Solwaraspora sp. WMMA2065: one gene and its partner. The protein of the gene in region 1 interacts with the protein of each later gene in a pairwise test. Links are inferred from orthologs where the notes say so. Each region holds a gene or a part of one and is shown in the gene's direction. Other genes may lie near its edges.

Evidence for each region.
Region 2: the proteins of O7610_RS23815 (region 1) and O7610_RS08245 interact in binary tests that used the Escherichia coli proteins (3 or more experiments, as listed by UniProt). The link is inferred for Solwaraspora sp. WMMA2065 from one-to-one orthologs.

Annotation. Positions count from the first base shown.
Region 1 is NZ_CP128361.1:5,223,098-5,235,224, reverse strand. The notes cover bases 4,409-7,398. They hold O7610_RS23815 (2,3-dihydro-2,3-dihydroxybenzoate dehydrogenase), read left to right. Parts: upstream 4,409-5,511; coding sequence 5,512-6,285; downstream 6,286-7,398. Other genes in these bases: O7610_RS23810 (chorismate-binding protein), read left to right, coding at 6,307-7,029; O7610_RS23820 (class I SAM-dependent methyltransferase), read right to left, coding at 4,409-5,069. Outside these bases: O7610_RS23840 (cytochrome P450), read left to right, coding at 14-1,081; O7610_RS23835 (TylF/MycF/NovP-related O-methyltransferase), read right to left, coding at 1,167-2,003; O7610_RS23830 (NAD-dependent epimerase/dehydratase family protein), read right to left, coding at 2,040-2,987; O7610_RS23825 (glycosyltransferase), read right to left, coding at 3,035-4,246; more of O7610_RS23820, read right to left, coding at 4,248-4,408; O7610_RS23800 (hypothetical protein), read right to left, coding at 8,627-8,764; O7610_RS23795 (AfsR/SARP family transcriptional regulator), read left to right, coding at 8,808-9,239; O7610_RS23790 (AfsR/SARP family transcriptional regulator), read left to right, coding at 9,215-9,556; O7610_RS23785 (cytochrome c biogenesis protein CcdA), read right to left, coding at 9,592-10,452; O7610_RS23780 (redoxin domain-containing protein), read right to left, coding at 10,475-11,065; O7610_RS23775 (metal-sensitive transcriptional regulator), read left to right, coding at 11,188-11,481; O7610_RS23770 (heavy metal translocating P-type ATPase), read left to right, coding at 11,569-12,127. UniProt on the Escherichia coli protein: Involved in the biosynthesis of the siderophore enterobactin (enterochelin), which is a macrocyclic trimeric lactone of N-(2,3-dihydroxybenzoyl)-serine.
Region 2 is NZ_CP128361.1:1,771,681-1,783,715, forward strand. The notes cover bases 4,795-7,692. They hold O7610_RS08245 ((2,3-dihydroxybenzoyl)adenylate synthase), read left to right. Parts: upstream 4,795-5,339; coding sequence 5,340-7,046; downstream 7,047-7,692. Other genes in these bases: O7610_RS08240 (non-ribosomal peptide synthetase), read right to left, coding at 4,795-5,214; solA (N-methyl-L-tryptophan oxidase), read right to left, coding at 7,024-7,692. Also shown: more of O7610_RS08240, read right to left, coding at 1-4,794; more of solA, read right to left, coding at 7,693-8,172; O7610_RS08255 (LLM class flavin-dependent oxidoreductase), read right to left, coding at 8,153-9,295; O7610_RS08260 (DegT/DnrJ/EryC1/StrS family aminotransferase), read left to right, coding at 9,542-10,828; O7610_RS08265 (tautomerase family protein), read left to right, coding at 10,861-11,112; O7610_RS08270 (non-ribosomal peptide synthetase), read left to right, coding at 11,109-12,035. UniProt on the Escherichia coli protein: Involved in the biosynthesis of the siderophore enterobactin (enterochelin), which is a macrocyclic trimeric lactone of N-(2,3-dihydroxybenzoyl)-serine.

The DNA of each region.
Region 1 (12,127 bases):
GCATGTTCGGCAGGTGCTGACCGACGAACGGTTCAGCCGGCGGCCGGTGCGTGCCCGGGCCGTCGACGGCCAGGCTGGTGGGTCCCCCGAAGGCCGTGCCCGGCCCGCCGCACCCGCCTTCGACTTCGGGCTGTCGATCGCCGATCCGGCGGACCACGCCCGCTGGCGCCGGCACGTCAACCAGGTGTTCAACGTCCGGCAGGCCGAAGCCATGCGACCCCAGGTCGCACAGCTCGTCGAGGAACTGCTCGACGAGCTGGCCAGGACCCCGCCGCCGGTGGACCTGATGGAGCGCTTCGCCTTCCGCCTGCCGCTGCGGGTGTTGTACGCGCTGTTCGAGGTGCCCGACGACATCCGTCCCGCCTTCGAGGAGTGGGCGGCGTCTCTGCTGGACAGCGGTGCGTCGATGGCGGCCTTCGGTGCTGTGATGTCCCGCCTGCACCGCGCCGCCGTCGAGCTGCTCGGCGTCCGCCGGGCCCGGCCCGGCGACGGTCCACTGTCCCAGTTGATCCGACAGCCGGGTGAACTCACCGACGACGAGCTGGTCTCCACGGTGCTTCTGCTGGCGGTCGCCGGTTACGAGACCGTGGCGACCCAGCTCGGCAACGGGCTGCTGGCGCTGTTCCAGCACCCCGCCGAGCTGGCCCGGTTGCGGTCGGGTGAGGTGGCGCTCGACGATGCCGTCGAGGAGATTCTCCGGTACGCCCAAGCCAGTACCGGCTTTGCCGGCATGATGTACGCCACCTGCGACGTCACCGTCGCCGGCGTCGTGGTCCCGGCGGGCGCGGCGGTGCTGGTGTCGATCGACTCGGCAGGCCGCGACGAGCTGCGGCTGACGGCCCCCGAGTCGTTCGACCTCTGCCGTGGGTCGGTCGGCAGCCACCTCGTGTTCGGCGCCGGTGCCCACTTCTGCCTGGGCGCGCCGCTGGCCCGGGTCGAGCTGCAGGAGTCCATCGGCCGGCTATTCGGCCGGTTTCCCGCACTCGCGCTGGTCACTCCGGTGGCGGACGTGGCCATCGCCAGCAATCGGTTCAACCGCAGGCCCGCCCGACTCGAGGTGCGGCTACGGCCTCACGACTGAACTGGACGGATGCCGTGGGCCCCGGCTCCGGCCCCGCCCCCCTGGGGCGACGCCGGGGCCGGGGCCCACGGCGTCGGAGAGCCGCTCAGGACTCCCTACGCCAGTACACGCCGCACCGGTCGATGGTGATCAGTTCCGGCTCCGGCTCGCCGGTGGCCTTGAGATAGTCGTGCACGGCCTGCCGGCACTCGTCCAGGAAGTGGTAGTCGTCCACGACGACGTACCCGCCGGGCGAGACCCGGGGATACAGGTGTTCCAGGGTCAGGTACGTGGAGTCGTACAGGTCGTTGTCGACCCGCAGGATCGCCAGTCGTTGCACCGCTGCGGTCGGCAGCGTGTCGGCGAGCCATCCAGGTAGCAGTCGGACCTGCTCGTCGAGCAGGTCGTACCGGCGGAAGTTCTCCCGTACGTCGTCGGCTGAACCGCCTCGGAGGAACAGCGCCTTCATCGCCTCGGCGGCCTGCCGGCGTCCCTCGTCGGCCTCGCCGGCCAGCTCGGGGTACACGTCGCGCAGCTGGTACCGGGCTTCGGCGGGAGGTTCCGGGAAGCCCTGGAAGGAGTCGGCCAGCCACACCCGGCGGTCCGCGACGCCGTACGCCTTGAGCACACCGCGCAGGAAGATCATGGCACCGCCGCGGCCGACTCCGGCTTCGAGGAAATCCCCGGGTACGCCATCGCGCAGCACCCGCTCGGTGAGCTCGCGCAGATTGTCGAGCCGGGCGAAGCCGACCATCGTGTGCGCCTGGCTCGGGCAGTCGAGCCCGTCGACACGGGCCTCGAGATCGAACGGTGTCTGCGGCACCCACGGTGGAGAGATCGGCGGGTCCTGGTAGATCACGTTCGTCACGCAACGCTTGAGTAGATCCAGGTAGAGCTGGACCGGGCCGTCGTGGTGCGCCCCCGTTGGCGGGAGGTCTGTCACGGATGGTTCCTTCCTCGGCGACGTGGGTGTGCCGGGTCAGCCGGCGCGGCGGAGACCGTTCGGTGCGGTCCAGTGCTCGCCCTCGGTCTTGATGAACCAGTCGACCGTCTCGGCCAGGCCGTCGGACAACTCCCGCAGGGAGCCGGGATCGATGCCGATGCTGCGCAGCGTCTGTGCGTCCGCTCTGACCGGCACCTGCGGGTCCTCGCCCGGTCGCATCGGCAGGTCGACGATGGGAACCCGGCTGAAGCCGCGGTCGGCGGCCAGGCCGATCGCGATCTCGGCCAACTGGCGGATGGTGGCCGACCGGACCGGACCCACTTCGACCACGTCGACGACATGTCCGGCCGCCACCGTCTCCAGAGCGGAGACCAGGGCACGGGCGACGTCGCCGACCCACACCATGTCCGACACCTGGTGCCCACCGCCGTACAACTCGACAGGCATGCCGGACAGTGCCCGGCACACGACGGCCGGGGTGATCTTCCGGACCTTGCTCGACCCGAACGGCGCGGCCGTGAGCTGACGCGGCCCGTATGCGTTGACTACCCGTACGCTGCTGACCCGGGTAGCGCGTTCCACGCCGTACATCCGGACGAACCGTTCAATGGTCGTCTTGGTGATCGAATACGAGTTGTTCATGGTGTGGTTGCCCACACAGATGTAGATGCCGGGCAGGTCGTACTGGGTGATCGCCTCGAGAAAGTTCAGTCCCCCGAATATGTTGATCTCAGCCGCGGGGCGCGGGTTGCCGATCGTCTCCTGTGTGCCGAGAACGGCGGCCAGGTGGATGACGGCGTCGCAGTGGGCCGCCAGTTCGAGCATCGCGGTTGCGTCCCGGACGTCGCCGAGCATCACCTCCCAGGGCGGAGCCGTCACTCGGCGGTGGCGGTCGAAGGCCACGGGTTCATGGCCCCGCTGTGCCAGCTCCTCGCAGACGTAGGTGCCGATGAACCCACAGGCTCCGGTCACTCCGACCTTCATGGCGGTCCTTTCGAGTCCGACTGATGCTCACGGCCGATCGGGTCCGGTCACCGGGCCGCAGCCGCGACATGCGAAAGCAGGTCGCCGGCCAGACGGTCCAGCGGCGGCAGGGCCCGCATCCACCGACGCAGGTCTGTGGTGCGGGTCCGGTAGCCGGGGTCGCTCAGGACGGTGGCCACGGCCGCGCGTAGCGCCGCCGTGGTGACGGTGTCGGCGTCCACCTCCAGGGCCAGCCCGAGCTGAGCCAGGCGCGCTGCACTGGCCGGGTGGTCGCCGAACAACGGCAGGGTCACCATCGGTACGCCGGAGTCGATGGCCTCCCGGACACCATTGAACCCTCCATGGGTGATGAAGAGATCACACAGAGGCAGGAGTTGGCGCTGCGGGACGAACGACTCCAGCCGTACGTTGGCAGCCCGTGCTCCGTCCCACCCGGCTGGATCCTGATCCGATCCGATCGCCACCACGGCTCGCACCGGGAGCTGCCCCAGCGCCTCGACGGCGGCGTTGATGAGGTCGACGGCCCGCGGGTCGAAGCGTGGCGCGTTCATCCCCAGGCTCATCAATACGACGGGCCCCTCGCCGTCGGGCAGGCAGACGTCGACGGCGGCAACCTGTTCCTCCTGCTCGTCCGCCACGGACGGGCGGTAGTAGGAGGCGCCGGGCCAGCGCAACTCGGCCGGGTAGAAGGCGGCCGGGACCAGTCCCACCCGGAACGGTCGTACCGGGTGCCAGGGATCCTCGGTCGCCGGCAGATCGACCTCGGCGCGCAGCCGATTGAGCTCATCGAGGGCGCCGGGCCGGGCGCACGGCGAAAGCGGCGCTATATCCACTGTGGCATATGGCAATGCCAGGGATTCGGCCGCCAGGTAGCCGCCCAGTTCGGTGCACTCCCGTAGGACGCAGGTGGGTCGCCACTGCCCGAGCAGTTCGATGATCTCGGTCGCCTGCCGACCGGTGTACGGGGTGACGAAGGGATGGGCGGGTGCCAGCGGCATCCCGGCCCCGGCCGGACGCGGGACCGCCGGTGTCGGGGCCTGTACACCGGCAACGACGGCGGCCCGGGCGCTGAGCAGTTCGTCTATCGTCCGCATGCTCGGCACGGTCAGCGTGTGGAACCCCGCCGCCTCGATCAGATCGCTGACCCCGGGGCCCGACACGACGGCCACCTCGTAACCGGCGCGCCGGGCGACGCGGGCCACCGACAGGGCACCGACCAGGTGGCTGGGATTCGGGTGGGTGGTGACGGCCACGCGCATTTCAGAACCCCACCCTCTGGGGTGCGGACGCTCCGCCGTCGGCGTAGAGCTTGGAGTAGACCGCCCGTAGACCGGCGTTGTACCGCTGCCAGTCGCCCGGTGTCATGGTGACGCCGGCAGCGGCGTACCGGCCGAGTCGGACGGTGCCGCTGGCCTCGATGCCCGGGCGGGTGGCCACCGCATCCGCCACCTCCCCGGCGGTCAGACCAGCCGGATCCCAGGTGGCGTAGAACTTGCCCTTGGTGAAGGCCAACGGAATCAACTCACCGGTCAGATACCGCTCCCACAAGGCCATTGCCACGCCTGGGATGTGGGCGCTCGACCAGTCGTCGACCACGACGATTCCGGCGGGACCGAGGGCCCGGCGGGCAGTCTCCATGTCGGCGCGGGCGACCTCGTAGGTGTGCCCGCCGTCGATGTGCACGAGCCGGCACGAACCCGGCGCTACGATCTCGCCGAGCTCTTCGGACGGCCCAACGTGCACGCGCGGCAGACGATCGTGGAACCGCAGGTAGTTCTTCTCGAAGTCTGTCTGGAGCAGACCGGGATAGAACGCCGTGTTTTCCCGCGCGTTCCCGTCACTCACCGGGGCTCCGGAGTCGAAGATGTCGCAGACTGTAAGCGATTCGCCAGCCTCGGGGAAGAACCCCAGGAGGATCGCGCTCTTTCCTTTGTAGGCACCGATTTCCAGAACGTCGCCACGGAACCCGCGGTCGACTTGCAGGTCGTTGACGACGCTCATCAGATGGGCATCCGTGGGATACAGCCATCCCTCCACGTCATCCCGACCGGGGTCGCCAACAAAGTCGAGATAGTCGGCCATCCTCATCTCAGCCACTCGGCTCCTCTCACGACGGATTCCGGCAGTCCACCGGACGTCGTTCACCCCCCCGATGCGGTCGACGGAAAGGCAGTGGAACAGTCTGGTGTGTGAGCGAGCCTAGATTTACTCTCAGTTCTATGTCAACAAGCATCTATTTCCTTGCTCGTATTCAAGCACAGTTCCAGCGTTCCTTGAGCGAGACTGCGTCACGCGGCGGATCCGACCCGGTCGCCGTCCGGCTCTCTGCGACCTCGCCCTGGCGAGATCGGACGGGCCCCGGGACTCGCACCGGGACCTCCCTGGAGTTCCGGCCCGACAGGTCGACCGATGTGCAGGACTGGTGGCGCGTCGAGACCACCAGGTAGGTGGATCTTGTTGACGGACGAATAAGATCGACACGGCTCGACGAGGTTCCCGTCATCAGGTGAGGAGCACCGTACGCATGACACCCGACGGCATCGCCGGCCGGACCGCTCTGGTCACCGGAGCGGCGCAGGGCATCGGCGCAGCCGTGGCCACTGCCCTGGCCTCGCGGGGCGCGATCGTTGCGCTGACCGATTCGGACGGTGAAGCGGCGCACCGACTTGCTGTGACGCTGGACGGCTCACGCGCGTACCGGCTCGACGTCACCGACTGCGCCGCCGTAGAACGTGTCTTCACGGCCGCCGAGGCGGACCTCGGTCCGGTGGACATCTGTGTCCCGGTCGCCGGGATCCTGCGGCCCGCCTACCTCCTGGAGACCACCGACACCGACTGGCGGGCCACATTCGACGTCAACACCACCGGGGTCTTCCACGTGCTGCGCTGCGCCGGGCGGCGGATGGCCGACCGCGGCCGGGGCAGCATCGTCACCGTCAGTTCGAACGCGGCCGGGATACCCCGCCTCGGGATGGCCGCCTACGCTGCGGCCAAGGCCGCCACGACGTTGCTGACCAAGTGCCTCGGCCTCGAACTCGCCGACCGTGGTTTGCGGTGCAACGTGGTCGCGCCGGGCTCCACCGACACGGCGATGCAACGTGCGCTGTGGACAGGCCCGGACGACGCCACCGGGGTGATCGCGGGCTCCCTGGCGACCTACCGGACCGGCATTCCGCTGGGCCGTCTCGTCGAACCCGCCGACATCGCCAACGCGGTCGTCTTCCTCGCCTCCGATCAGGCTCGGCACATCACGATGCACGACCTGTACGTCGACGGCGGCGCAACCCTGCGCGCCTGAGATCCGGGAGGCTACTCGCCGATGACCACCGCACGGTCCGACGCGGCGTGCGCCGACGCCCTCGCTCTGCTCGCCGGGTACCGCCCGGACATGCCGTTCTACTCCGCCTCGCAGCCCGGATCCGGCATGTGGCATTTGTCCACTCTGGTCACTGGCCGGGTTCCCGACCAGGCGATCAGTTCGCTGACGCTCGGCGCGGCGTTGCACCCGACACCGGCGATGTGTGGCACCCCGACCAGGGACGCCCGCGCCGCCATCGCGGAGTACGAGACCTTCGACCGTGGCTTCTACACTGGTGTGATGGGTTGGGAGAACGCCGCCGGCGACGGCGAGTGGGTCGTCGCCCTGCGCTGCGCCGTCACCCGGGACCACACAGCCCGCCTGTACGCGGGTGCCGGCATCGTCGCCGGCAGCGATCCCGCAGCCGAGCTGGCCGAGTCCACGGCCAGGTTCCGTACGGTTGCCCGCTGGCGGCTTCGTTGCCGGCAGCCAGTGGCGGTCCCGCTGGTACGGGTAGCTCGGCAGCCGGATCCGCCGGCCCTGACCAACGGCCGGAGCCTCGGGCGAGTCGATCGGGTCACCGGAGACGTGGCGATGGGCGAGCCGGACCGGTTCGGCGTACCCGCCGGTGGGTGCGGTGCCGGGAACCACGGTGCCGGCTGCCGGACTGCGGGCCGCGACCGCGACCAACCCGGCGAGCAGCTCACCACGGTCGGCGGCGACCACCGCGGCCCGGACCGGTAGCACCGTACGGGTGGTCTCCAGCGAGTACGCGACGTCGCGTGGATCCACCTCCGGGTGGCCGAGCAGGTAGCGGTGCAGCCGGTCGGCCTGCGCCCGCAGTGCCGCGTCGGACCGGGCGCTGAGCGGGCAGACCACCGGCGGCCCGACGGTCGGCCGGGGCAGCGGCGCGGCCGGCAGCGACACCCCGGCCAGGACCAGGTGGCAGTTGGTGCCGCCGATACCGAAGGAGCTGACGCCGGCCACCGGCAGTCGCTCCGGCACCGGCCACGGCCCGTACTCCGGCTGCACCCGCAGACCGAGGTCGGCCAGCGGCAGCCGGCCGGCCCCCGAGTCGTCGCCGTCATCGGCCCGGCCCGCGCTCGTGCCCGTCGCCGACCCGGAGCCGGAGCCGGTGAAGCCTGGATGGGCGGGCAGGCCACGGTAGCGGATGCAGAGCGCGGTCTTGACCAGCCCGGCGAGGCCGGCCGCACCTTCGAGATGCCCGATGTTGGCCTTCACCGAGCCGACCCGCGCGGGCTGGTCAGCGAGCCGGCCCCGGCCGACCACCGCGCCGAGGGCGGTCGCCTCCACCCGGTCGCCCCGCCGGGTGCCGGTGCCGTGCAGCTCGACGTACTGCACGTCGGCCGGCGACACCCCGGCCCGCCGGTACGCCCGACGCAGCACCGCCTCCTGACCGGAGACGGCGGGTACCGCCGGATCCGCGTCGTCGCCGTCGTTGTTGGTCGCTCCGCCGAGCAGGAGCAGTAGATGTCGTCGCCGTCCGCCTCGGCCAGCCGCAGCGGCTTGAGCACGACGAGCCCGCCGCCCTCGCCGCGGCGGAACCCGTCGGCGGCGGTGTCGAACGGGACGCTGGCGCCGCTGCGGGCCAGCACGCCGAACCGGGCGGCCGCCAGCCAGCCGTCGGGGGCCAGGTTGAGATGCACCCCGCCGGCGAGCGCGAGATCGACATCGCCGGCCCACAGCTGTTCGCAGGCAAGGTGCACCGCGAGCAGGGACGAACACTGGCCGGCGTCGACGGTCAGGCTCGGGCCGGTCAGGCCGAGCAGGCGGGACACCCGGTTGGCGATCAGCCCTCGTTGCAGGCCCGTGAAGGTGTGCCGGTCGACCGCCGCCGGCCCGGCCCGGTGCACCAGGGCCGCATAGTCGTCGGCGATCGCCCCGACGAACACCCCGGCCCGCCTGCCGGCCCACCGCTGCCGTGGCTGGCCGCTGTCCTCCAGCGCCTCCCAGGCCAGCTCCAGCGTCAGCCGGTGTTGCGGGTCCAGGGCGGCGGCCTCCCGGGGCGACATGCCAAAGAAGGCCGCGTCGAACTGGTCGACCCAGCTCAGGAAGCCGCCCTGCGGATCGGTGCCGACGTCGGCCGGCGGCAGCGCGTCCGGCGGCCAGTCGCGGCGGCGTACCTCGGGTACCCCGCTGAACGCGGTGCCGCCGCGCCGCAGCAGGGCCCAGAACTCGGCGATGCCGTCGGCGCCGGGCAGCCGGCAGGACATTCCGACGACGGCGATCGGCGCAGGCGGCCCGGCGGGCGGGTCATTGTGGGGTGTCACGGTTTGCTCGACTGGTGAGAAAGTCCAACACGGTCGAGATCACCGTCTGGTCACGCAGGATGCGCCGGTGGCCGAGCCCTTCGGTGATTGATCACCATCCGGGCCGCTGGGTAGGCGGCGGCCAGCCGGTGCGCGCGCCGCACGGCGATCTCCCGGTCGGCGGAGTCGTGCATCACCAGCAGCGGCACGTCGACCTCCTCTGGCCGGTGCACTGGCGAGAACAGTTGCCAGATGTCGGTCAGCGGCGCGAAGAGCCGCTCGGTCCGCAACTTGAGCTGCCGCGCGTACCTGGCGGTACGCTCAGGCCGGACCGTCTCCACCGACCATCTGATCGATGCCATCTGGGCCGGCGACCCACCACGCACCGCGCTCACCGCGCTGCACGTCTATGTCTGCCGGTTGCGTCAGCGTCTCAAGGCGGCCGGGTCGGCGTCCGACGATCTCGCCACCCGCCCACCCGGCTACCTGCTCAACCTGAACCGGTACGCCTTCGACCTGCGGACGTTCGACGAGCTGACCATCCGCGCCCAGCAGGCGGAGTCGATCGGCGACCTGCCCGGCAGCGCCGCCCTGCTCGGCGAGGCGCTCGCCCTGTGGCAGGGCCCACCCCTCAGATCGCCGACCTGCGGGACCTGCCGGTGCTTGCCGCGACCGCGCACGTGATCACTGAGCGGCGGGTCGCCATCCAGGAACGCTACTTCGAGACCGCGCTCGTCCTGCGCCGGCACGGACACGTCGTCGCTGATCTCTACCGGTCAGTTGGTGAGTACCCGATGTCCGAACGGCTGCATTACCTGCTCATGCTCGCCCTGTACCGAGGTGGCCGGACCGCCGAGTCGCTGATGGTCTACAACCTGCTGCGGACCAACCTCGTCGACGGTCTTGGCCTGGAACCGAACCTGCTGGTGCAGCGGCTGCACCGGGCGATCCTGGACCGTCGGGAATGGCTCGACGACCCGTCGTACCTGCACGCGTCCTGACTCCGACCCGTATGTGTCGAAACTCCGACGGAGGGCTACCTGCGGCCCCGATGACGGGACCGGGCCAGCCTGAGCAGGCCGGCACCGGCCAGTAGCACGACCAGGACCGTGGCCAGGACGGCCGCCCCGGCCTGATCGAGCGTGGCGGCCAGCCACCGCTGGACCATGCCGGCGCCGTCGATCAGCGGGTCCCCGCCCGACCCGCCGCGCAGCAGCCGGATCTCGTACCAGCCGTACCAGGCGACGTAGCCGCCGGCAGCCACCAGCAACGCGCCGCCGACGCGGGACAGCAGCGGGGCCGCGCGGCGGACCCGGCGCAGCAGCCCGTCGCGGGCCAGCGCGACGGTGACGGCTGCGACCGCGACGGTCAGCCCCATCCCGGCGGCGTACGCCACGAACAGGGCCACCCCGGACGCGACCGAGCCGGCGCGGAAGCTGGCCGCCACGATCGCCAGGAACGGAGCGATCGTGCAGGACAGCGACGCGGCGGCGTAGGCCATCCCGAAAACCACCATGGACAGTACGGACCGACTGGTGGCCGGGGCGCGGGACGGCACCATGCCGATGCCGGGCAGCTGCCGGCCGGCGAGCAGCACCCCGCCGAGCCCGATGAGCAGCAGCCCGATGCCGATGGTCAGCCACGGCAGGTGGCGCTGCACTGCCCCGGCTGCCGGGGCCACGACCAGGCCGAACACCCCGAAGACGACGACGAATCCGGCGGTCATCGCGGCCGTCGTGGTCAGTGCCCGACCGACGGCGGCACTCCGACCGGTGCCGGCCGCGGCGTCGCCACTCACCAGGAAGGACAGGTACGCGGGCAGCAGCGCGAACCCACACGGGTTGACGGCGGCGAGGGTGCCTGCCGCCAGGGCGAGCGCGAGCGGTGCGTCGGTCATCGGATCGGGTGGCGGAGGTCGGCTAGCCGGCGATCAGCCGGTCGAGCATGCCGGGCAGCGAGTCGACGTCGACATGTCCCTTGTCGACGACTTCGCCATCGACGTCGAGGACGACGAAGGTGCTCTGCGCGGTGATCTCGAAGTGCCGCCACACCGCGCCCTGCTCGTCGGCCAGTTGCGGAAAGCCGGACAGCTCGGCCAGCTCGACGAACTCGTGCATGGCCGGCACCCCGTCGAGCCCGGCCACGCCGACCACACCGGCGGTGTCGGCGTAGTCGGCGGCCAGTGAGTTGACCCGGGCGGCCTGGCCGAGGCAGGTGGGACACCACGGTGCCCAGAACCACAGCACCGCCGGTTTGCCGGCCAGGCTGCGCCCGTCGAAAGTGTCGCCGGCCAGGGTGTCTGCGGTGAAGGCATAGCTGGCGCTGACACCGCCACCGTCGGTGCCGGCACCATTGTCGGTGTCTGCACCGGTTTCGGGGTCGGTGTCCCCGGCTGGCGTGCCGGCACCGGTTGTGTCCCCGCCGGACGGGGGTGGCGTGCCGTCACCGTCAGCCGAAGTGCCGCAGCCGGCCAACGCCACCGAGCCGGCGACGACAAGGCTGATGATCATCGACCGCACCCGCATGATGTCTGCTCCGTCCCGGTATCCGACGTCCGACGATGTCCGGCAACCGTACCTGCCCGACGGCGGTTTCCTCGCATATACCCCCTGGGGGTTGCTAGCCTACGAGGATGACCAGCCAGACCACCCGCGGCTACACCGCGTCCAAGGACCAGCTCCAGGCCCGGCTGCGCCGCATCGAGGGGCAGGTCCGCGGGATCGAGCGGATGGTCGACGACGACCGGTACTGCATCGACGTGCTGACCCAGATCTCCGCCATCCAGGCGGCTCTGGACAAGGTCGCTCTCGGCCTGTTGGACGGACACGCCCGGCACTGCATGCAGGAGGGTTCCGCCGAGGGCCGCGCGGACGAGATGGCCGCCGAGATGATGGCGGCGGTCGGTCGGCTGATGAAGCGCGGCTGACCTTGTCACACCCACTGCCCGACCCGTGACGATCTACCCCCTAGGGGTATGGTGGGTCCCGCCATCACCGCAGGCGAGGAGGACGGCATGAGCAGCACCGCACCGGGCCGGCCCAAGACGGCGACCCGGATCGAGTTGAGCATCGGTGGGATGACCTGCTCGTCCTGCGCGGCTCGGATCGAGAAGAAGCTCAACCGGATCGACGGGGTGACCGCGACGGTGAACTTCGCCACCGAGAAGGCCAGCGTCACCGTCGAGGATCCGGCCGTGACCGCCGACGAGCTGATCGACGTCGTACGCCGTACCGGCTACACCGCCCAGCTGCCCGCTCCGCCGCAGGATGCCCGCGGCGCAGCGCTTTCCGACGGTTCGGCGGGCGACGAGCGGCCGGCCGTCTCCGACGACCTCCGCTCGCTGCGTACCCGGCTCCGGGTCGCGCTGGTGCTCAGCGTGCCGGTGGTCGTCCTGGCGATGGTGCCCGCCTGGCAGTTCACCTACTGGCAGTGGGTCAGTCTGGTGCTGGCCGTCCCGGTGGTGCTCTACGGCGGCTTGCCGTTGCACCGCGCCGCGTGGACGAATCTGCGGCACGGCGCGGCGACCATGGACACCCTGGTCTCGATGGGGACCCTCGCCGCCCTCGGCTGGT
Region 2 (12,035 bases), 3.5 Mb from region 1 along the record:
CTCGCACATCCGGGCGACCCGCTGCTCGCGGGGCAGTGCGGCGAGCGCCCGGAAGGCGGCGGCGACGTCGGCGTGCTCGCCGGTCAGTTCGACGAAGCCGCCGTCACGCAGCACACCGGGGCTACCGGCCAGGACCGCGTCGGCTGCACGGGCCACCGCGAGTTCGTCGGCGGGGAACCCGATATCGGCGGGCGCGATGCCCATCATCACGGCGAACGAGTACTCCGACAACAGTTCGTCGTCGAGCCGGAACCGGGGGCTGTGGCTGCTGATCGCGGTCAGGGTCGCGACGTTGGCGCCGCGCTCGCTGAGGCCACGGGCGATCTCGGTGGCGATCAGACCGCCGAGGCAGTAGCCGACGACGTGCAGTTCACGGGCACCGAGCTCACCGATCTCGGTCGCGTAGTCGGCCGCGATCCGGTCGATCAGGCCGGCCGGGTCGGCCTCCAGGAAGGTCGGCAGATGCGGTACCTCGACACCGATGACCGAGCTGGTGCCGGCGGAGCGGCGGCGGATCTCGGTGATGATCGCCCGGTACGGCATGATCGTGCCGGTGCCGGCGTGCACGAGTACGGTGAGCGGATCGGTGCCGGCGCCGTGCAGTCGGACCACCGGTGAGGTGCGGACGGCACCGTCGCCTGGTGCCGACGTCTGCGGTGTGGTGACCGTACGCAGGTAGGCGGCGAGTGCGGCGACGGTCGGTTGGCGCAGCATGTGTCGCAGCACCACCTCCCACTCGAGGGCTACCACGTCGGGGACGCGTTCCCGCAGCAGGCCGACGAGGCGGGCGACGAGCAGCGAGTCGCCGCCGAGGGCGAAGAAGTCGTCGTGGCGGCCGACGTACTCGCGGTCGAGCAGTTCCGCCCAGATGCCGGCGAGGTGGCGTTCCAGCGCGTCCACCGGATCGGCGGCCACCGCCGCGGTCTGCTGGCCCTGGTCGGTGCCGGGCAGCCAGGTCCGCAGCCGGTTGCGGTCGACCTTTCCGTTGCTGGTACGAGGCAACCCGTCGACCAGCTGCCACACCGTCGGCACCATGTAGTCGGGCAGTCGGGCGGTGGTGTGCCGGACAAGGTCGGCGGTGGTCACCGGCGTCCGGTCGGTCTTGACCCGGGCGAGGAACAGCTGCTGACCGGTGGGGTGCAGCGGCTCGCCGGCCGCCGGCAGATGGGTGACCAGCTCGGCTCCGGCCGCGCCGAGCAGCTCACGCCACTGTGGCCCGGTGAGGAACGACTGGCCGGCGGCAGCGCGCACGTCGGTGAACGGGCCCGCGGCGGCCTCCAGGAACTCCATGGACACCAGCAGCGCCGGGTCGTCGTCGCGGGTCTGTTCCATGATCACGAGCCAGCCGCCGGGGGCGAGCAGGCCGGTGAGCCGCTCGATCGCGGCGGCGGCGTCCGGTGCGGTGTGCAGATGGTTCGCGGCGATGACCACGTCGACGCTGTTCGGGGTCAGCCCTTGGGCGCGAGGGTCGTCGCGCAGGTCGAAGCGGGCGTAGCGGATCCACGGGTGGTGGGCGAACTGGTCCCGGGCTTCGTTGAGGAAGAACGTCGACGGGTCGGTGAACAGGTAGTCGGGGCGGTACTCGGCCAGGGCGGGGGCGAGCAGACTGGTGGTGCCGGCGACGCCACCGCCGACCTCCAGCACCCGCAGCGCTCCGTCGCCGTCGTGCCGCTCGGCGATGTGCCGCAGCGCCGCGACGATCGCCTGGTGCAGGTGGGCGACGGCGAGGTTGTCGCGGTAGGCAGCGGCCATCGCGTCGGCGCGGGCACCGGGGAACAGCAACGCGCGGATGTCGGTGCTGCCGGCGATCAGCGCTGGCAGGTGGTCGGTGCAGGTGCGGACCGCGTCGATCAGGTCGGTGCTGTAGTCGAGCCGACGATCGGCTTCGGTGAGTCGCAGCCAAGCGCCGTCGAGTTCGTCGGGCGCCGGTACGGCGAGATCGCCGTAGCGGGCGGCGTCGGTGACGCGGAGCCGCCCTGCGCGGGTCAACGCGGCGAGCCACCGGCGTACGATCGGCGCGGTCACCGCGGTGGCGTCCAACGCCTGGCAGACCTCGTCGGCGCTGTGCCAGGTGTCACCGGTGGCGACGTCGGCGTCGGCGAGGGTGGCGGCCATCGCGGTCAGTGCGACCTCGGCCAGCGCGGCCTGGAAGTCGGCGAGGGCCTGCGGGTCGACCCCGGTCTGCGCGGCCCGCGACGCCGCCGCCGCGACGGCACCGGTCCCGGCGGCGGCGGCCCCGGCGGCAGAGTCGGGCGTGGTGACGGCGGGTTCGACGAACGCGGCGAGCCGCTTGCCGCCGGGGTGGGCGGCGTCGACCAGCACGGCAGCGCCGGCGACACCGGGGTGGGCCTGCACGGCGGTCTCGACCTCGGCCAGTTCGATCCGGTAGCCCCGGATCTTGACCTGGTCGTCCTGGCGACCGAGGAACTCGATGGTCCCGTCGGGCCAGTAGCGGCCCAGGTCACCGGTGCGGTAGAGCCGTTCGCCGGTGCTCGGATGCCGCAGGAACCGGTCGGTGGTGCGCTGCGGGTCGTGGTAGTAGCCCAGGGCCACGCCGGCACCACCGATGTAGAGCTCGCCAGCGATCCAGTCGGGACGGTCCCGCAGCTGGGCGTCGAGCACGTGGAACGTCTGATTGGTCAGCGGCACCCCGTACGGGATGCTGGGCCGGTTGTGGTCGACGACGTCGATGGGATGCCAGATCGACCAGATCGATCCCTCGGTGGCGCCACCGAGGCTGACCACCCGCAGTCGCGGCAGCAGCTCGCGGACCGCGTCCGGCAGGGCGACCGGAATCCAGTCGCCGGAGAGCATGGCCAGCCGTAGCCCCGCTGGACGCAGATCCGGCACCGCCCGCAGGTAGTCGTGCAGCATCTGCAACTGGCCGGGCACCGAGTTCCAGATCGTGACGGCGTGGCGGTCGGCGAGGTCGGCCCAGTGCGACGGGTCACCCCGGCGGTCCGCGTCGGGCAGCACCAGCCGGCCGCCGACGGCGAGCGGGCCGAACACGTCGTAGACCGACAGGTCGAAACCGAGGCTGGCCAGGCCGAGCACGGAGTCGTCCGCGCCGACGGCGAACCGGCGGTTGATGTCGTCGATGGTGTTGCGCGCCGCCCGGTGGCTGATCATGACGCCCTTGGGTGTTCCGGTGGACCCGGAGGTGTAGATGACATACGCCAGGTCGTCGGGGCCAGGACGGGCGACGGCCGGGGGCCGGTTCCCGGATGCCGGTCCGGTCCGCGCCGACGGCCCGCCAGCGGCCACCGTGTCGGCAGCCACGATGTCGACCGCGACGGCGGTGACCGAGTCGGGCAGGGCCGCGGCGTCGAGCAGCCAGGACTGGGTCAGTACGGTACGCACCTGCGCGTCGGTGAGGATGGCGTTGCGCCGGGCGGCCGGTTGCGTGACGTCGACCGGCAGGTACGCCCCACCGGCGAGCAGGGCGCCGAGGACCGCGACGATCTGCTCCCAGCCCTTGTCCATCAGCACCGCGACCGGTTCGGCGGGACGTAGCCCGGCGCCGGCGAGCAGGTCGGCGACGGCGGTGGCGCGGTCGAGCAGGTCGCGGTAGGTCAGCTCGTGTCCGTCAGCGACGACCGCCACCCGTTCGGGGGTGCGGCGCGCCTGGGCGACGACGTCGTCGTGCAGCAGCCCGTCGGGGAGCGGACCGTCGGTGGCGTTGACCTGCCGGCGGCGCTCGCGCTGCGCGGCGGGCAACGCGACCGGGGACGGATCCCGCCACGGGCCGTCGTCGTCGGCCAGACGCTCGACGGCATCGACCCACGCGCCGAAGGCGTCGTCGGCCAGGTCGGCCGGCAGTACGTTGTCGCGCACATCCCAGGACAGGGCCAGTCCGTCACCGCGCGGCATGACCTGGCAGTCGATCCAGACCTGCGGTGTCTGGCTGATCGCGTACCCGACCTGGCCCCGGGCCGGCGACGGTGCGGGCGTGTCGAGGGTGCTGGTGAACACGACCGGGAGCAGCTGCCGGGTGCCGGTGCGTCGGCTCAGCTCGGCGAGGACCTCGCTGCCGGTGAACAGGCCGTGCGACAGGTCCTCCAGGAGTTGGCCGGCGACCGCCGTGGCGCGCTCGGCGAAAGGAAGTGGCGTGGTGAGGTCCACGGCGAGTGGCTCGACCACGGTGAAGTCGCCGACCAGCGACTCAACGGCGGGGTGCAGCGGCAGCCGCTGGAAGGTCGGGATGTTGAGCGTGAATCTCGGATTGCGACTCCACCTGCCGATGACCTCGGCGTAGGCGGTGAGCAGCACGGTCGAGACGCTCACCTGGTGGCGGGCCGCGCGCTCGCGCAGTGCGGTCCACAGCGGGCCGGGCAGCTGGCGTTCCCGCCGACGGAACCGGACGGGCCCGTCGGCACCGGCGTCGCCAGCGTCTGCGGCGGGTAGTTCGGGGGCGCCGGGCAGGTCGTCGAGGCGGCGCAGCCAGTACTCGCGGTCGCGGCGGTACGCCGGAGTGTCGGTGATCCTACGGCGGCTGATCAGGTAGTCACGGTAGGTGACGTCGATGGGATCGAGAGTGGCGTGCGGGTCGGTGTAGAGCTGGTCGAACTCGGTGACGAGTCGCTGCACGCTGGCGTAGTCCACGATGAGCAGGTCGAGGGACAGGTGCAGGACCGCCCGGTCGTCGGTACGGGTCACGTGCAGGGCGAACAGCGGCCAGCGGTCGGTCGGGGCGACCCGGTGCGACAGCCTGTCGCGCAGCTGGCGCAGGTGGTCGTCAATCTCGGTCGCCGCACGTCCACGTAGGTCGGTGACGCTGATCGGACAGGCCGGTGGCTGGGCGAGGACGACCTGGTAGCCGTCGCTGTGCACCACGGCGCGCAACATGTCGTGCCGGGCGACGAGCCGGTCCCAGGTGCGCTGCACCCGGGCCGGGTCCAGGTCGGGGTAGTCGTACTCGACGTAGGCATGGCAGGCGACGCCGCCGTACTCGTAGTGGGTGCCCCGGCCGACCAGGTAGGCGGCCTGCAGGTCGGACAGCGGGAAGGGTTCGTGCCGGCCGGCCGGGTCGGCGGTGAACTGCGCGGGTGCGGCCTGCCGCAGGTGTGCGCGGATGGCCTCGCGGTGCCGGCGGACGGCGGCCCGCCGCTCGTCGGTGAAGGCGCCCTTGCGGGCGCGGAACCGCAGCTCGTCGCCTTCGAGCCACAGGGTCACGCCGTCGGCGTCCAGCTCGGTGATCAGTTCGTCGACATCCATCGGGCTCCGCCTCGTAGTCACGGTCTGTTCGGGTCACTCCACCCAACGACTTGTTGAAAATGACATTCAACTGCGATAGACGTATCTAAGCACAGTCCTGATCAGCGGACCAGAAGGGACCCGGCATGAACCCCGACCACGAGGACCGGCCCGGTCCCGGTACGATCGTCGACCCGGGCTGGGTAGCCTGGCCGGAGTCCGACGCACGGCGCTACCGCGCCGCCGGCTTCTGGGCCGGTGAAACCTTCGACCACCTGCTCCGACGCTGGGCGCAGCAGCACGATGGACGGACCGCCCTGGTCGACGGAGCTCGACGGTGGACCTACCGGCAGCTGGACGACGCGGCGGACCGGATCAGCGCCGGTCTGCGCCGGCTCGGGCTGCGTCGCGGCGACCGGGTCATCCTGCAACTGCCCAACCGGGCCGAGTTCGTCGAGATCTGGTTCGGTCTGCAACGGCTCGGTGCGGTCCCCGTACACGCCATGCCCGGACACCGCCGCGCGGAGATCGCCCACCTGGCGGCGCTGTCAGGCGCGGCCGGCTACGTCGTCGCCGACCGGCACGCCCGGTTCGACTACCGCACCCTGGCCACCCAGGTGCACGCCGAACGCCGCACCGCCGACGAACCGTTGCGCCACGTCGTGGTGCTCGGCGACCCGGCGGACTCCGGCTTCACCAGCTACGCCGACCTGCACGACGGCCCGCCCGAACAGCCCGCGACCGCCGACGACGGCCCTCGGCCGACCGCCGCCGACCTGGCGCTGCTGCTGCTCTCCGGCGGCACCACCGGGCTGCCCAAGCTCATCCCCCGCAGCCACGACGACTACGCCTACAACGCCCGCAGCGGCGCCGGGATCTGCCGGCTCGGACCGGACGACGTCTACCTGGCCGTGCTGCCGATCGGCTTCAACTTCACCTTCGCCTGCCCCGGCGTGCTCGGCACCCTGATGGCCGGCGGCACCGTCGTCATCGCCCCCAACCCGAGCCCGGCCACCGCCTTCCGGCTGATCGAACAGGAGCGGGTCACCTGCACCGCGCTCAACCCACCGCTGGTGCCATACTGGTTCGCCGAGTACGCCGACAGCCGGCCCGACCTGTCCAGCCTGCGGTTCGTGCAGGTCGGCAGCGCCCGACTGGCCGACGAGCTGGCACGGCGGTTCACCCCCACCCTCGGGGTGCCGCTGCAGCAGGTGTACGGCATGGCCGAAGGCCTGATCAACTACACCCGACTCGACGACCCCGACGAGCTGGTCTGCACCACGCAGGGCCGCCCCGGCTCCCCCGCCGACGAGATCCGCGTGGTCGATCCCGTCAACGGGCGGCCGGTACCGGCCGGCGAGCCCGGCGAGCTGCACACCCGTGGGCCGTACACGCTGCGCGGCTACTACCGGGCCGACGCCCCGGCGGCCGCCTCCTTCACACCCGACGGCTTCTACCGCACCGGTGACCTGGTCCGGGAACTGCCCACCGGGCACCTCACCGTGGTCGGCCGGGTCAAGGACCAAATCAACCGGGGCGGCGAGAAGATCGCCGCGACGGAGGTGGAGGGTCACCTGCTCGCCCACCCGGCCGTCCGGCAGGCCGCGCTCGTCGGCGTACCGGACGAGCAGTGGGGTGAGGCGCCGGCGGCCGTCCTGGTCTGCGCCGGACCGCCGCCGACGGCCGCCGAGGTGGTGGCGTTCCTGCGCGGACGCGGGCTGGCCGCGTACAAGCTGCCGGACCGCGTCGAGTATGTCGACGCGATGCCGCTGACCGCCGTCGGCAAGATCGACAAGAAGGTGCTCGCACAACGTCTGGCGACGGCCACGGTCACCACCGGTCCGGATGCATGAACGCCACCGGCACCGGCGGCGTCGTGCCGCGGACCAGGTCGGCCACCACCTCACCGACACCGGTGGCGTGTTTGAACCCGTGCCCGCTGTCGCCCCCGGCGACGATCAGCCGAGTGTCATCGCCCGGGCTGCCGAGCACGAACTGCCGGTCCGGGGTCATCGGGTACATGCAGACCGCGGCCCGCGACGGCACCGGTTGCAGACCGGGCAGTGCGACGTCGAGGCGGCGCACCAGCGGCTCCCAGTCGGCGGCGGCGACCTGGCGGTCGTCGCTGTCGGGATGCATCTCGCGCAGCAGACCGCCGTGGTCCTCCAGGCCGAGCTTCAGCTCGCCGCCGGAGTGCACCCCGTGCCCCCACACGCAGGTGCCGTCGTCCAGTTGCCGAATGAACACCGGCACGTCGGCCAGCCCGTACCGGTCGGCATCGGCTGGGTCGCCCGGCCGGAACCAGGTGATCGGCACCCGCAGCACCCGCAGCGGGACCCCGGGCAGCAGGGCCGGCAGCCACGCCCCGGCGGCGACCACGACCCGCCTGGCCCGCAACGCACCGCCGTCGGCGGTGTGCACCAGCGCACCGCCGGCGACCAGCTCGATCCGGGTCACCCGGGTGCCGGTCAGCGCCCGCGCGCCAAGCCCGACCGCGACGCGCACCGCTGCCCGGACCGCCGCCTCCGCGGCGATCAGGCCGGCGGCCGGCTCCCACACCGCGGCGTGGTGGTCGCCGATCCCGGCGTGCCGGGGCAGCCGGTCGCGCACCTCGGCGGCGTTCCAGACCTCGACGTCGAGCCCGTGGCGACGGGCGGCGGCGACGGTGCCGGCGATCACGTGCCCGGCTCGGGGCCCGATGAGCACCCCGCCGGTCGGCTCGAACAGGTTCTCGCCAGCGGCCAGCGCCAGTCCCTGCCAGAGCTGGCCGGACCGGCGGGCCAGTGGCACCAGGTCCGGGTGTTCCAGGCAGGCGGTACGGAACATCCTGGTCCCGCCGTGCGACGAGCCGAAGCCGTGGCCCGGGGTGAACTGGTCGACGCCGATCGCTTCGACGCCGGCCGCCGCCAGTCGCCACAACGCGGCGGCACCGAACACCCCGAGACCGACGACGACGACCTCAGCGTCCGGCGAGCGCACGGCTGGCCTCGACGGAACCGTCCGATGCCTGTTCGGCACCGGGATCGTCCGGTGCCACCGGGTCGGCGTCGGCGAAGTGTGGCGCCACCTGTTCGGCGAACAGCCGCAGCGTCCGCTGCGCGTCCGCCGCAGCGGTCGCTCCCGGGTTCACCTGCAGGCACACGGTCACATCAGGGCCGAACCATTCGGCGATCGTGGCCAGCTGGTCGCGTACCTGGCCGGGGGTGCCGGCGAGGACCTTGTTGTCGGCGTGCGACCGGTCGAAGTCGTACTGCCGGACCTTGTCGATGAGCTGCTCGTACCCGGGATAGTCGGCGCTGCGCACCGTCGACCAGGCGGCGATCGCGGTGGTCATCCTGTCGATGTAGTTGAGCTCCCACCGGCGGGCGGCGGCCAGCGCGGCGGCACCGTCCTGTGCGAGATAGCAGGTGTACTTGATCTGCACCCGCCCCGGGCCGGGGTGGCCGGCGGCGGCCCGGGCCTGGCGGTAGGCAGCGAGCATCTCTTGCAGCCCGTCGCGGCTGGTCACCGTCGGCACGACCTGCAGGTGGTATCCGGCCCGGCCGGCCTCGGCGCAGGACGCGGGACTGGTGGTGGAGGCCACGAAGATCGGCGGGTGCGGCCGCTGGTACGGCCGGGGCAGCATCGTCACCGGGCCGAAGGTGACCCAGTCACCGGACCAGGAAACGTCAGTCTCCGTCCACAGTCGGCGGCAGATCTCGATCCCTTCGGCGAACCGGGCGCGGCTTGCGCTCATCGGCACCTCGAAGGCGGCGAACTCCTCCGGCAGGAACGCCCGGCCGAAGCCGACGTCGAGCCGCCCGTGGGACAGGTTGTCCAACATGGCCAGTTTGCCGGCGAGCTTGATCGGATGGGTGAAGGCTGGCACCACGGCGCCGGTCGTCACCCGGATCCGACGGGTCCGGGCGGCGACCGCCGCCAGGAACGTCACCGGGTCCGGGCTGTACCCGCCGTAGGCGGAGAAGTAGTGCTCCACCACCTGGACGTGCTCGTAGCCGAGTTCGTCGGCGAGTTCCGCCAGCGCCAGGCTCTCGTCGTACCAGTCGACCGCGCTCTTCTCGTCCGGCGACAGGACCGGGAAAAAACCCACACCGAATTGCATAAGTGCCCTCCGTGGCGAATAGCCGGTAGCGCGTACCAGTGAAGTCGACCAGCACATCGGATGTCAACAAGGAGGAGTTGGAAGAGTCTTTCTGATCACACTCGGGAGCATTTTTCGGCGCGTCCGTCAATGCTCATTCCAGCCTGCCCATAAACAAATCAGATCAAGCTATCAACACTTTTGCACAGCCGACTCGGCATGCTAGTTTCCCGTCCACCCATCGCCATCGCAGGAGCTGCGGAACCAATGGACGATCAGGACTACCAGGTTTCCTTTCCGACGCGCGGCAGCGTGCTCGACGCCGCAGAACTCGCCGCGATCACCAAGCTGGTCGACTCCGGACAGACCCTGTCGGCCGGCGCATGTCGGACGGCCTTCGAACGACGGTTCGCCGCCCACGTAGGCACTCGACACGCGCTGTCGGTGACCAGCGGGACCGTGGCGCTCGAACTGGCGATCCACCTCGCCGACCTCCGCCCGGGAGACGAGGTGCTCACCACGCCGCAGACCTTCTCCGCGACGATCCACCCGCTGCTGGCGCACGACGTGCGGGTGCGTTTCTGCGACGTCGACCCGGTGTCACTCAACATCGACCCGGCTGCGGTGGAGGCGGCGGTGAACGACCGCACCGCGGCAGTGATCCTGGTCCACTACGGCGGGTATCCGGCCGACATGGGCCGCATCGTCGCAGCCGCCCACCGGTACGGTGCCGTGGTCATCGAAGACTGCGCCCACGCGATCGGTGCGACCTGGCACGGACGCCGCCCCGGGGCACTAGGTGACATCGGATGCTTCAGCTTCCACAACTCGAAGAACATCACCACCCTGGGCGAGGGCGGAATGCTCACTTTCGACCGCGACGAATGGGTCGAGCGAATCGACCGCATCCGGTCGAACCAGCCCGATGTCGAACTTGGTCCGGCCCGCTTCCCGGAACCGCCGCCCACTCCCCTGCTGCCCTGGATGCGATTCTCCGAGGAGGTCTACGGACGCGACTATGCACGCGTCAGAAGACCCGGTACGAACGCCACCATGTCCGAGGCCGCCGCTGCGGTGGGAATCGTGCAGCTCGACCGCATGGCGCGACTCGCCGCCCGCCGCCGCTACATCGCCGAACGACTCGACGAGTGCATCGGCCGCTACCCGCAGGTCCGGCTGCACCGACCGCCGCCGGGGATCGGTCACGCCTACCACCTGTACACCTTCTTCGTCGAGGCCGGCCGGGCGACGCGTGAGTACCTGGTCCGGGAACTGGACCGCCGCGGGGTGGAGGTCCAACTGCGCTACTTCCCACTGCATCTGACCCCCGAGTGGCGGGCCCGCGGCCACCGTCGAGGTGAGTCCCCGGTCGCCGAGCGGCTCTGGTTCGACGAGCAGATCAACCTGCCGTGCCATCCGGGAATCACCGATGCCCAGCTCGACTACCTGATCGAGGCGGTCACCGCAGCTCTCGACACGACGCCGTCGCCGGCCGGACCGCCACCCGCGGACATCGCCGTCCCGCTGCCCGACCACACCGTGACGTCGGCCTGAGTCCGGTAACCCGACACCGAAACGGAGATCTCATGCCCTTCATCGACGTCCGCATCTTCGAGGAACGGCTCACCCCGGCCGTGCAGGAAGCGCTCGTCACCCGGCTGTCCGACGCCGTCGGCGAGGTACTCGGCGAGGACGCGCGGGCGCAGACCTGGGTGGTACTGACGGCCGCACCCGCCGACCGCTGGGGCATCGGCGGCGTACCGGCACAGCCGCCGGCACCAGTGACCGACCAGGACAACGGCCGTCGGCCGACGGACAGCGAAGGCCAGGCGCGATGACCATCTCGTCCCCGCACACCGCCGACCAGGCAGCCGCCGACGGGAGCACCACTTCAGCGGGTGTGCCGCCGTCGGACGTCGACCCGGTGCGGGCGGCGGTCGCCGCGGCCCTCAACGTCGAGTACGCCGAGCTGACCGCCGACGCGGACCTGTTCACGCTCGGACTGGACTCGCTCACCCTGATCCGGCTGGTCTCCGGGTGGCGCCGGGCCGGACACCCGGTCACCTTCGAGCAGCTGGCCGAGGCACCGACGCTGGCCGACTGGGCAGCCGCGCTCGCCGCCGCCCCGGCCGGGGACCGTACCGACACCCCGACCGGCAGCCCCGGTGGGGGCACCGACGACGCCGATGGCGGGCCGGGCACGACACCGACCGACGACGTCACCGGACCGGTCGACCCAACGGCACCCCTCGAACTGGCGACCATGCAGTACGCGTACTGGATCGGCCGGCAGGACAACCAGCCGTACGGCGGGGTCGCCGCCCACTTCTACGTCGAGTTCGACGGCCACGGCGTCGACCCGCAGGCCCTGAACCGTGCGCTGGCCGCGCTGTCGGCCCGCCACGGGATGCTGCGCGCCCGCTTCGACGACACCGGGCGGCAACGGATCGTCGCCGAGGGTGGACCGGCGTTGACCGTGCACGACCTGCGGACGCAGGCACCGCAGGAGGTGGAGCGGCGGTTGGCCGAGCTGCGGCAGCGGTACACCCACCAGCGGATGGACGTCGAACACGGCGAGGTCCTCGCCGTCGCGGTGAGTCTGCTGCCCGACGGTGCCACCCGGCTGCACGTCGACCTCGACATGCTGGTCGCGGACGCGCTGAGCATGCGGATCCTGCTGAACGACCTGCGCCGGCTGTACCAGCAGCCGGCGGAACCGCTGCCGGCGGTCACCTCGAGCTTCCCCGACTACCTGGCCGCG